DNA from 3 places in the Pedobacter lusitanus genome. Region 3 is predicted to be linked to each of the others. Evidence: riboswitches for the same ligand, from Rfam matches in the RefSeq annotation. Region 3 holds a riboswitch; each other region holds the start of a gene.
The links. A riboswitch is a leader RNA that binds a small molecule or an ion and turns the genes downstream of it on or off. The one in region 3 is predicted to bind S-adenosylmethionine.
Positions count from the first base shown of each region.

Region 1 (4,280 bases), 2.8 Mb from region 3:
AAAAAAAGCTGCCTCTTTTAATCAGAGGCAGCCTGGATGGTGTTGGTTTGATGTAAAATCTATTTCATTGCTTTGGTGAAATTCAATATAATGTAAGCAGGATTTTTTCCATAATCCACAGGCGATTTTAGTACCAGATTATCTCCTGTTGCCTGAGAAAGAATCAGTCTGTAGCCTTCAGTTACATTCTTCGCTTTATCTCCCTCATATAATTTTTTGAATTGAAAAGTCTGGTCTGCAGTACTTACTGACCAAAAAATACTTTGTGTTCTGGTAGGACAATCTGCAGTTCCCGGAAGCAAATATGTTCCATTTCCACTATTTGTTAATTTCCATGTACTACCGATAAAACATTTGTAAGAAGCTTCATTAAAGAGAGATTTCACATTCATTGCTGGTACGCCATCAAAAGTGATGTCATTTAATACCCAGTTTCCAGACACATTTCCTCTTTTCATAGCACCCTTAGGTGTATTACAACTTTGTAAAACCATCAATGAACTACATAAAATGGCTGCTATAACTAATATTCTTTTCATATCTTGTATTTTCGAAAACAGCTTACATAAATCCTGCCAAAAATTACCCGAAAATTAAAATTCTATGCAGACCGAAACGATTGCCATACATGCCGGAAACCTAACCCACAGTACCACAGGGGACGTAACACCACCTATCAGCCTCTCCACTACATTTTTCAGAGATGAAAATGGTGGCTACCCTGGCGGACATATGTATAGTCGTGTCAGCAATCCCAATCGTTCTGCACTCGAAAAAGTTATGGCTGATCTGGAAAAAGGCACAGATGCCTGTGCATTTTCTTCTGGAAATACAGCCGGAATGACTGTTTTTCAGGCCTTACCTCCGGGTAGTCATATTATTGCACCTGATGATATGTACTGGGGTTTCAAAAAACAACTGCAGTCAATTTTTGAAGGTATTCTGACTATAGACTTTATTGACCTTACTCAACCTGACCTCATAGAGGAGCATATTAAAAGTAATACCGCAATGATATGGGTTGAAACACCTTCAAACCCACTGTTAAAAATTACAGATTTAACTGTTGTCTCTGCAATTGCTAAAAAACATAAGTTAACCCTGGCTTGTGACAGCACTTTTGCTTCACCTTGTTTCCAGAATCCTATTCTGCTGGGCGCAGATATAGTCATGCATTCTTCAACCAAATATATTGGCGGACATAGTGATGTACTGGGCGGTATTTTAGTCACAGCTGTTCAGGATGAATTATGGAGCAGAATCAGAAATATTCAGCAAATCGGAGGTGCTGTTCCCTCTCCTTTTGATTGTTTTCTTTTACTCAGAAGCATCAAAACATTACCATACAGAATGAAGGGGCATGCTGAAAACGCTATGGCACTCGCAAAGTATCTTTCTGTTCACCCAAAAATTGAAGCGGTATACTATCCCGGCCTGCCTTCGCATGCGCAACATGAGATTGCCACAAAACAGATGAGCGGTTTTGCCGGTATGCTATCTATTCTGGTTAAAGGAGATGCAAGAAAAGTAGTCAATCAGGTCAGATTATTTGCCCAGGCAACGAGCCTTGGCGGAGTTGAGAGCTTAATTGAACACCGCGCCTCTGTAGAAGGTCCTGACACCAAAACTCCACAGAATTTAATTCGGATATCCGTTGGACTGGAACATATTGATGACATTATTGCTGATATAGAGCAGGCTTTAGGCTAAAAAACGTCATTTAAAGCTCAAAGACAGCCTCCAATATTTAATTTAAGTCACTCACATACAGATTGTTGATTATTTTTCAGAATATTATTTTGGAAGTAATCACAATATCACTACATTTGTACCATATAGCGCAAGCTATTCAAGTCAACCCGGTAACTGGGTTTGATTTATAAAGAAGTGGCGAGAGACAGGCTCCGTGACCCACTGGCAACCCTCCCAAATGGAGAAGGTGCCAATTCCTGACCAGTCAGCATAGTGCTTTCTGGAAAGATAAATTAAGACAAAATGAAAACAAAATACCAACCATCGCAATCAGGCGAATCTGTTTTTTACACAATTGAGCATCTGCAGACTAATGCATGCATGTGTTGTTGCATCGGCTAAACAACAATCTTCCACGTAAAATTAATTTAGTTCAACCGGAAGGCCTCTTTTCAGAGGTATGCACTCCCTTATACGGATTTTGTACGCCATAAATCCCGTATCTGTCTGTAAACAATCCCTTTAATCAATTAAATCAAGCGCAATCATGTCAGCCAATTATAGATTCGAAACACTACAACTTCATGCAGGTCAGGAAATTGACCCGACTACCGGTTCAAGAGCTGTACCTATTTATCAAACTACTTCTTATGGATTCAAAAGTGCCGAACACGGGGCAAATCTTTTTGCTTTAAAAGAATTCGGTAATATTTATACCCGCTTAATGAACCCGACAACTGATGTTTTCGAAAAACGGGTAGCTGCACTGGAAGGTGGTGTTGCGGGACTGGCGGTTGCCTCCGGACAGGCAGCTCAGTTTATCGCTTTAAACAATATACTGGAAGCGGGTGACAACTTTGTTTCTTCTCCTCACCTTTACGGCGGTAGTTATAATCAGTTTAAAGTAGCCTTCAAGCGCCTGGGTATAGAAGTAAGATTTGCAGATAGTGATGATACACAGGATTTTGAAGCTAAAATTGATAAAAACACAAAAGCTATTTACCTGGAAAGTATCGGAAATCCATCATTCAGTATTCCTGATTTTGAAAAACTATCCTTAATTGCACAAAAATATGATCTGCCCCTGATCGTAGATAATACATTTGGTGCTGCCGGTTATTTATTCAAACCATTGGAGCATGGTGCACATATTGTTGTTCAGTCTGCGACTAAATGGATTGGAGGACATGGAACGAGTATAGGTGGAGTAATAATCGATGGTGGAAACTATAACTGGGGAAATGGTAAATTCAAACAGTTTACCTCCCCTTCTGAGGGTTATCATGGTTTGGTATTCAACGATGTATTTGGTATCGGAAGCGACTTTGGAAATATACAGTTTATCATCCGCGCCAGAGTAGAAGGTTTAAGGGATTTTGGTCCTGCCATCGCTCCTTTTAACTCCTTTCTTCTGATACAAGGCCTGGAAACTTTATCCTTACGTGTACAAAGACATGTGGATAATGCGCTGGCACTGGCCACATGGCTTGAAAATCATGAGGCTGTAAATAAGGTTTCTTATCCGGGACTGGAAAGCAGCCCTTATCATCAGCATGCAAAAAAGTATCTTAAAAACGGATTTGGCGCCGTGCTTTCTTTCGAATTGCACGGAGGTAAAGAACAGGCCATTCAATTTGTAAATGAACTTCAGTTGGTTAGTCATCTGGCTAACGTCGGCGATGCCAAAACATTAATTATACAGCCTTCTGCCACTACGCATCAACAATTGAGTGATGAAGAACAGGCAGCTGCAGGTATTACACCGCAATTATTAAGAGTATCTGTAGGGATTGAACATATCGACGATATCAAAGCCGACTTCGAGCAGGCATTTGAAAAATTGTCCTCCGGAAAATAGAGATAAGCTTAAAAAAGATAGAAAAAAAGAATAATGTCATCAACACATATATATAACCACGCAAAGCAATTTAAACTGGAGAACGGGAAGAAACTGCGTGGATTACAAATCAGCTATCAGACTTTTGGTAAGCTAAATGCGAATAAGGATAATGTAATCTGGGCTTGTCATGCCTTAACAGCAAATGCGGATGTATTAGACTGGTGGAAAGGTTTATTCGGAGAGAAGAACCTCTTCAATCCGGAAGAACATTTTATTATCTGCGCAAACGTTATCGGCTCTCATTATGGCGGCACAAATCCGCTAAGTATTAATCCGGTAACCGGAAATCCATATTATTTATCATTTCCTGAGTTCACTATCAGAGATCTGGTTCATGGACATCAGCTGCTTGCAGCACATCTGGAAATTAAAAAAATCAAAGTACTGATTGGTGGATCATTAGGTGGCCAGCAAGCTGCTGAGTGGGCTATAACAGATGGTAGTAAAATTGAAAACCTGATTCTGGTTGCTACAAATGCTTTTCATTCACCATGGGGGATTGCTTTCAATGAAAGTCAGCGTCTGGCGATTACTACCGATCGTACTTTTTACGCACAAAAACCTGATGGTGGTATCAAAGGACTGAAAGCAGCGAGAAGTATCGCTCTGCTTTCTTATCGTACTTACGAAGCTTATAATGCTACTCAACTGGAAAGCGTGAATGAGAAAACTGATGGATTCCGTGCTT
Region 1 covers NZ_CP157278.1:816,688-820,967, forward strand. The annotation lists gene PL_RS03685 (lipocalin family protein) at 60-539, opposite strand; gene PL_RS03690 (trans-sulfuration enzyme family protein) at 604-1,710, shown strand; SAM riboswitch class I at 1,875-1,987, shown strand; gene PL_RS03695 (O-acetylhomoserine aminocarboxypropyltransferase/cysteine synthase family protein) at 2,240-3,550, shown strand; gene PL_RS03700 (homoserine O-acetyltransferase family protein) at 3,584-4,280, shown strand, end outside.
Region 1: another riboswitch for S-adenosylmethionine. It lies ahead of PL_RS03695 (O-acetylhomoserine aminocarboxypropyltransferase/cysteine synthase family protein); the one in region 3 lies ahead of metH (methionine synthase).

Region 2 (4,280 bases), 2.5 Mb from region 3:
AAGGGTAGAAAAACGATCTGTTTTCCTGACTTAACAGTGATGTCCAATCGTTTCTTCCGCTGAGGTGAAGATAAAGGTAATCTTTGTAACCAATTGTGGCATCGGCCCATAAGCCATATAATTTACTCTTATAATTACCTTCTGAAGCATCGGCCACTCCTGTACGGTTACCTACATTGTAAAGGCCTGGAATAATAAGTCCGTTAGCTCCAACACCTACATCTTTAGATGTTTTATTGACAGAAGATGCACCCAGAATTAAATTGAGGGAGAAGTCCTTAATGTCCTTTTTGATATTGACCAGGAAATCATTGCTGAATCTTGAAGTTTGATTGGCATCATCTGATACAGTTCCTGCAAAATTTGTTTTACCTAATGATTGTGAATAATCGGTATATATACCTATAGCATTACTTGTTTTTTGAGTATAGTAACGATTCGACAGACCAGCTCTGTAGGTGAAGTTTAACCATGGGAGCGGAGTCCATTTCAATTCTACTTTTCCCGTTAGATAGGAGTTTTTGGATTTCTGACGGTTATTGGCAGCATCCCAGTAAGGACTCAGGTAAAAAGGGCTGTAAAAGCCATCAAGAGTTGCATATTTATTATTCTGCCAGTCCTTGTAATCCAGTATTGGGATATTTGCCGGAACGTTAATCAGATCTGCATATACAGTAGAGGTAGCGCTGGTAATATCATAATTATTCTCTACATAGTTGGCCGAATAATCTATATTGAATGTAGGAATGATTTTTCTGGTTCCGTTAAACCTCAGTGATGTTCTGGTATATTTATCGCCAGGTGTTGTTCCTCTGCCATTCAGGTATTGAGCAGCAACATAAGTAGTTGATTTGGTATCTCCCGAAGAGACCGAGAAATCAGTCTGATTGCTCAGGCCGGTTTGCCAGAAATCATTTCTGTCTGTTCTTGGGGAATAAAGAGCCTGCTGCTGCTCTCCGTTGGCCAGCGGGAATCCAAGTGGTCTTAAACTACCATCAAATGCAGGACCATATTGCTGATTCTCGGTAGGACTGAAAATCTGGGCGTCAGCTGTTGACCCGGCACCAAATCTGGTTTGGAGTTTAGGGAAGAAACTGACTTTTTCCAGAGTTGTGGTATTGGAGAAACGGATAAGTGGTTTTCCGTCCTTGCCTTTTTTAGTTGTGATCAGTAAAACTCCATTAGAGGCTTCAGAGCCATATAGGGTAGCTCCGGCAGCTCCGTTTAATACAGAAATTTCATCTACATCTTCGGGGTTCAGGTTACCAAGTATGGAACTGGGAACAACAACGTTGTCCACAACGACAAGTGCTGTATTATCACCCGTAAGAGAGCGGTTACCTCTTAATACTAACCTGTAATTTGGATTTACACCACTTGTAATCGCATTTGCCTGTAAGCCGGCAATCTTACCGACCAGTCCCCCGGCAATTGTAGGGGATTTGCCGCTGGTTAGCTCTTCGCTATTAATCCTGGTTGCCGTATAACCCTGCTCTTTAGGTTTACGAAGGATACCTCCGGCCGAAACTACGACTTCGTTGAGGTTGTTATCATCAGGAACCAGGCTAACGTCAATGGTAGTTTTTCCGTTTAGTTTGTATCCATATCTTTTAAAACCTATAAAACTGATAATCAGTATATCCGAAGGTTCTGATCTTTTGATAGTGAATGTGAACCTTCCATTTGCAGCTGTTGTAGCTCCCAGATTGGTGTTTTTTAATTTTATACTTACTCCGGGTAAGGGTAAGCCATCCTCCTGCGAGGTTATTATTCCGGTGATTGTTTTTTCTTGTTGTGCCTCTGCAATAGTTGTTGTAGCAAGTATAAACAGGAATATAAAAAGTTTAAGTAGAGTCTTTCTCATTGCATAGTGTTAGTAAAGTTTGGGGTGTAGTCTTCCAGGTCGTTTATTGAACTAAATGACTTTATTGATAAACTGAAATGTTAATTTGTTATGCTAACCCCAACAATGACGAGCTGAAGGCACATCAATGAAATTCTCTCCATACAGGGGTATGGAATATGTATTTATAATTTTCATTATATTTGTTTTGGTGGTTAAACATTAATTCGCATTTATGGTCACGTAACCGTGGTATATCACTTTCATAAGGAGCGGGCTCTAACCGCTCCTTATTGTTTTACGGTATCGTTTTTTTGAAATTTTAAGAATTGTAATTTATTGCATAATACTCCTTTCTGAAAGGGTGAATAATATTAACTGATTTTTCAGGCAGGGGATGAATTCTCCATCGAAAGGGTATTCATACTTATCTTTATTACTTGCGCAATAATAAGGAATTAGCACCTTGTCGCGGACAGGTTGCTAAGACATCGATGGGCCTTTCCCTCCGTCTTTCTTGATAAGAATTATAATTTTAAGAACTGATTGTACGTAATAAATATTTATTTACGAACGGTATAAATAGCTATTTGGATTTTGCATCAAAAATTTCTGCAAGTTTGTTATGCAGAGCTTCTTCTCTTAATCCTTTTGCGATAATTTTGCCGGAAGGATCAATCAGGAAGTTTGATGGTATAGATCTGATTCCATATAATTTTGCCACAGCATTATCCCAGAATTTCAGATCGGAAACCTGCGTCCAGGCTAGTTTATCATCTTCAATAGCTTTTAGCCATGCCGCTTTTTTTCCTGGCTGGTCCAGTGAAACACCCAGCACAGTAAATCCTTTGTCTTTATACTGGTTGTAAGCACTAACTACATTGGGGTTTTCCTGTCTGCAGGGACCACACCATGATGCCCAGAAGTCTACCAATACGTACTTCCCTTTGAAGTCTGATAATTTCACTGGTTTATCGTTAACATCATTCTGCGTGAAGTCTATAGCCTGCAATCCGACTTTTGTCTTTTTTGCTGCCTCAAAGTAGCCTGCTATGCTTTTTCCGGTACTGGTCTCTCTGACTTTTGGTGAAAGAGCCTGAAACAGTTGTTCTGCATCAGAGTGAACTTTGTCATTTGTAGCTAACTGAGACAGCACTACAATACTTATGTATGAATCCGGGTTATTACGTGCGTAATCAAGATAAATAGGGGTTAGTCCTGCTGAAATATTTTCATAACGCTTTTCAAAACTATCTATAAAAGCTTTATCTTTTTTCTGTTCGGGAGTGAATTTAGCATATTCAGCATTGAGTATGTCAATCTGATCCTGAACTGTTTTTGACTGGGATTTGAGTTTGCTGTTGTCTCTATTGATCAATGAACCGTTTATTGTGGCTTTTTTTAGTGAGTCAGTTGCAGCTACTTCAATGTTGCCTGATTCCAGATAAAAGGGAAGTGCATCACTTTTAACTCCCTTTACATTTGATTTTTTGTATAAAACACCTCTGGCTGGATCTTTAATTTTGCCATTGAAAGTAAATGTGCCTTTTGCTGCTATCGCAGAGTCCAGAACACTCTTTCCGTCTGCAATGTAGTTCAGGAAAATTTTATCCCCTGGCTGCAGGCTTTTAATTTCTCCTTTTATGCTAAATGGTTGTTGAGCAAACAGGGCAAATGGGAGCAGGGCTCCGGCGGCAAGTAGTGTAGTTTTTTTTATCATAGGTAATATTTTTAGGTGGTTCATCAGCAAAGGTAAATAAATACTATAAAATTAGTATACTTTATTTTGATATTTCTTTTTTTAAGTAATTTGACCTGGATTGTCCCGTAATTAGAAATAAAATAATTAACTGACAGTAAGTTACGATTGTTTTTATTCTTTTAAAAACCAGGGCAATCAGATCTGACGTAGGTTTAGTTAGCTATCAGTTAAGCATATCAAAAGATATTTTTAACTGACTTGTAAGGTTCTGTGTTTTTTAACGACTAAAAGATAAAAGAAGATTTATGAAAACTATATTAAACTCCATGGTGCTTTTATTGTTGTTTTTCTCTGGCTACAGTCAAAATAAAACCACAAAAAACCCTTATTATTCCAGAACAGATACCACTGTATTAAAGGTAAGTAACACCGTATGGAAAAAGATTCTTCCGGCCGAGCTTTATGCGGTTGCCAGGACGGGGGCTACCCAGCAGGCTTTTACCGGCAGTCTCTGGAATTCGGAACGTAAAGGAACTTATTACTGTGCTGTTTGCGGAAATGCCCTGTTCAAGTCTGATGCGAAGTTTGCAAGTACCTGCGGATGGCCCAGTTTTTTCGAGCCTGTCAGAAAAAAAAGTACGGTATACAGAGAAGATAATTCTCTGGGTATGCAAAGAACAGAAGTGCTGTGTGCACGTTGTGGTTCACATCTGGGACATATCTTTGATGACGGGC
Region 2 covers NZ_CP157278.1:593,408-597,687, reverse strand. The annotation lists gene PL_RS02710 (SusC/RagA family TonB-linked outer membrane protein) at 1-1,864, opposite strand, end outside; SAM riboswitch class I at 2,268-2,370, opposite strand; gene PL_RS02705 (TlpA disulfide reductase family protein) at 2,430-3,563, opposite strand; gene msrB (peptide-methionine (R)-S-oxide reductase MsrB) at 3,851-4,280, shown strand, end outside.
Region 2: another riboswitch for S-adenosylmethionine. It lies ahead of PL_RS02710 (SusC/RagA family TonB-linked outer membrane protein); the one in region 3 lies ahead of metH (methionine synthase).

Region 3 (4,280 bases):
AGAAAGGCAGAGTGCATTGCTTCACGTACTGTATTATTCCCTCTGAAAGAGAAAGATATATTGGATACCCCGCCACTTACTTTCGCGTATGGAAGATTTTCTTTGATCCAGCGTGCTGCATTGATAAAGTCAACCGCATAATTATTATGTTCTTCCAGTCCGGTCGCTACTGTTAAGATGTTTGGATCAAAGATGATGTCTTCGGCCGGGAAGCCAATTTCGTCAACTAATATATCATAAGAACGTTTACAGATTTCTTTTCTGCGTTCAAAATTATCAGCCTGTCCATTTTCGTCAAAAGCCATCACCACTACAGCTGCACCGTAATTCATAATCTTACGTGCACTTTCACGGAATTTATCTTCTCCTTCTTTCAGCGAGATGGAGTTCACAATACCTTTACCCTGCAGACATTTGAGACCATTTTCAATGACACTCCATTTAGAAGAATCGACCATGATTGGCAGTTTGGAAATATCCGGTTCTGAAGCAATCAGATTAAGGAATTTAGTCATTGCTGCTTCAGAGTCAAGCATCCCCTCGTCCATGTTCACGTCAATAACCTGGGCACCACCCTCTACCTGTTGTCTGGCAACGGTCAGTGCGGCTTCATAATCACCACTTAAAATTAATTTGGAGAATTTCGGGGAGCCCGTGATATTGGTTCTTTCACCAATGTTGACAAACATGCTGTCGGGTGTGATGGTTACGGGTTCTAATCCGCTCAGGCGCAGATAACGTGGTATTTCTGGGATTGCTCTGGGAGTAACGTTTTTAGCTTTTGCAGCAATAGCTGCGATATGCTCTGGCGTAGTGCCACAACAACCACCCACAATATTGACAAAACCATGCTGAATAAAATCTCCAACCATTGAAGCTGTTTCATTTGGCATTTCATCATAGGCTCCAAATTCGTTTGGTAATCCTGCATTTGGATAAGCAGATACATAACAGGGTGCCTTGGAAGACAGTTCCTCAATGTGAGGTCTCATGTCTTTTGCACCAAGGGCACAGTTGAAGCCAATACTTAGCGGGTTGGCATGAATGATAGAATTCAGGAATGCCTCTACCGTTTGTCCGGATAAAGTTCTGCCCGAAGCATCGGTAATCGTTCCGGAAATCATGATTTCAATTTTCCGGTCAATGACTTCCTCATATCTTTTGATAGCAAAAATGGCTGCTTTAGCATTCAGCGTATCAAAAATAGTCTCAATTAACAGTAAGTCAGAACCTCCGTCCACCAGACCTCTGACCTGTTCATAATAGGCGTCAACGAGTTCGTCAAAAGTTAAAGCCCTGAATCCCGGGTCATTTACATCAGGTGAAATGGATAAAGTACGGTTGGTAGGTCCCACGGCTCCTGCTACAAAACAGCTGCGGTCAGGATTGGCTGCCATGAACTCATTTACTGCTTCTTTGGCAATTTTAGCCCCTTCAAAGCTCATCTCATAATCCAGCTCTTCCATCTTGTAATCCGCAAGGGAGATCCGCTGCGTACTAAAAGTGTTGGTCTCAATAATGTCTGTACCTGCTTTGAGGTATTCTGTGTGTATAGCCTTGATAATATCCGGACGTGTAATATTCAGCAGGTCGTTATTACCTTTCACATCACATGGATGATCCTTAAAACGCTCTCCTCTGAAATCCTCTTCCGTCAGGACATAGCGCTGGATCATGGTGCCCATAGCACCATCAATGATTAGTATTCGTTTTCCAAGCTCTTCTCTTATGCTCATTCTCTGTGTTGATGGGTAGCCATTTGTCCGTATAAAGCTCTTTAATAGTTTAATACGGGAAATTTTATATAATATGGCCTAATCAGAAATCCGGTATCGGATCGAATTAACTTATCTTTCAGGAACGGCCGAAACTGTTCGAGTAGAATGTAGCACCTTGTAAGCACAGGTTGCTAAGACTTCGTCGGGTCTAATCCCTCCATCTTTCTTTATAAGCGGATACAAAAATGCAACAAAGAAAAATGATTTCCAAGAAAATAGAGTTTAAAGCATATAAAATTGCAAAAGTCAAGCAAATATATCAGCTGCCCGGAACAATGTTCTGTGGGGCTGTCGTATAAGCAGGGAGTAGGAATTTGAAGAATGAGATTGCTGAAAAGAAAAATAAGCTCAAAAAAAAGGCTGACAGTTATGATTCTGTCAGCCTTTCTGAATAAAATATGCTGTTTATTTTCTTCCGCCGAATATTCTCAGCAGGAAGATAAAGATATTCAGGAAGTCAAGGTATAGGGATAAAGCACCCATGATTGCTAATTTCTTAGTATCATCAACAGCCATAGTACCACCGTTTTCTTCTATACCGGCACCGATACGTTTTAATTTCTGAACATCATAAGCAGTTAATGCAGTAAAGATTGCCACACCAAAGAAGCTCATGATATAGTCAAAGCCTGAACTTTTCAGGAACATATTCACTACGCTGGCAATAACCAGACCGATTACACCAACCATCAGGATGGACCCGAATTTACTTAAATCAGTGTTGGTTGTATAACCCAATATAGCCATCAGACCAAATATTCCTGCTGCAGCTGCAAAACAAGCTACTACCGAAGTCGTCGTGTAAGCCAGTAAAATGAAACTTAAACTAACACCAGTAAGCAGGGAATAAAGAATAAATACCCCAACCAGTGCTCCAAATGATAATCTGCTTAATCCAGCACTCATTAAAAGTACCAGCCCAAGCGGTGCAAACATTACAGCATAACCTATAATAGACATTTTGCCAGTTTCCTGGTTAATCAGGTAGCTGAACATTTCAGGTGTGTTAGCCATGTAAACTGCGGCAAATGTAGAGATACCCAGTGCTACGAACATCCATAAAAACACGTTGGCAAAGAATTTCTTTGCAACAGTTCCAGATTGGTTTTCCACAAAAACTGACTGTTGTGACCAATTATTATTATTGTTATCCATGTTATTTTAAAATTTAATTAAATATACGAATCTATTTGTATCAGCAAAAGCTATGCCCCTAGTCTTTTTGTCAGAATTTCTTCAACTTTATGGAAAATCTGAAGCGGTTTGATTGTTCTCCATGCCAAATCGTCAAGTTCCCCGCCGAAATTGATGTAATAATCAATGTTGCTGCTTCTGAATTCTTCTATCACATGAGGATTAAAATTCAGACCTGTGATCCATCCATCTTCCACATCCTGAAACCATTCTTCGTAATAACTGTCTTCTGAAGCATGGAAATTGAGGATGTTTTCTCCGATCAGTATAAATTTATTAATGCCCTCATCTATCATCAGTTCCAGTATCTCCCGTTTTAACAGCATAATATCGTTTCCTATAGCATCATTCCACTCCCCGATAAACTCAATAATAGCATAGTGATGATCATAATCGACGAACAGGACTTTAATATAAAGTGTATTCGAGCCAAAATCATCCCATTGCGGGTGAATAAGAAAGTTATATAACTGTTTGTCGAAATAAAACTCTGAATATTCTGTATTGTAAAAGGGTGATTTGGGATCCTCGGCAGCAATATAATCATCGCGCCAGCGGTAAAAAGGTTCTATTTCGTGCATAATATTTTTATTTAGTAGCGGCTTCAACAGCCTTTCTTACACTTCCGTAACGAATAAGCAGCTCTTCTGCTTTTTTATAATCGATATGAAGTTCGTTCATAACCATCTGTGTTCCCCGGTCAACCAGTTTATGGTTAGTTAACTGCATATCTACCATTCTATTACCTTTGACTTTACCCAGTCTGATCATCACTGTCGTACTCAGCATATTGAGAACCAGTTTTTGGGCTGTTCCTGATTTCATCCGGGTAGATCCGGTTAAAAACTCTGGTCCGACAACAACTTCAACCGGAAAATCACTGGCCTCTGCTACCGGACCACCTTCATTACAGATGATACAGCCTGTAAGTACCCCGTTTTCCTTTGCTTTTTTTAATCCGCCAACTACATAAGGGGTGGTGCCGGATGCTGCCAGACCAACCAGGCTGTCTTTATCATTTATATGGTATTCCTGTAAATCTATCCAGGCCTGAACGTCGTCATCTTCTGCATTTTCCACCGCCCTTCTGATGGCTTTATCTCCACCGGCAATGATCCCTACAACTTCATCAAAAGATACGCCGAATGTAGGCGGACATTCCGAAGCATCAACCACACCTAATCTGCCGCTTGTACCTGCACCGATATAAAATAATCTGCCGCCGTTTTTCATGCGTTCAGCAACGGCCGTTGCCAGTTTTTCAATCTGAGGGATGGATTTTTCAACTGCAAGCGGAACCGTTTTATC
Region 3 covers NZ_CP157278.1:4,100,745-4,105,024, forward strand. The annotation lists gene metH (methionine synthase) at 1-1,736, opposite strand, end outside; SAM riboswitch class I at 1,845-1,954, opposite strand; gene PL_RS17600 (Bax inhibitor-1/YccA family protein) at 2,184-2,933, opposite strand; gene PL_RS17605 (hypothetical protein) at 2,984-3,553, opposite strand; gene murQ (N-acetylmuramic acid 6-phosphate etherase) at 3,561-4,280, opposite strand, start outside.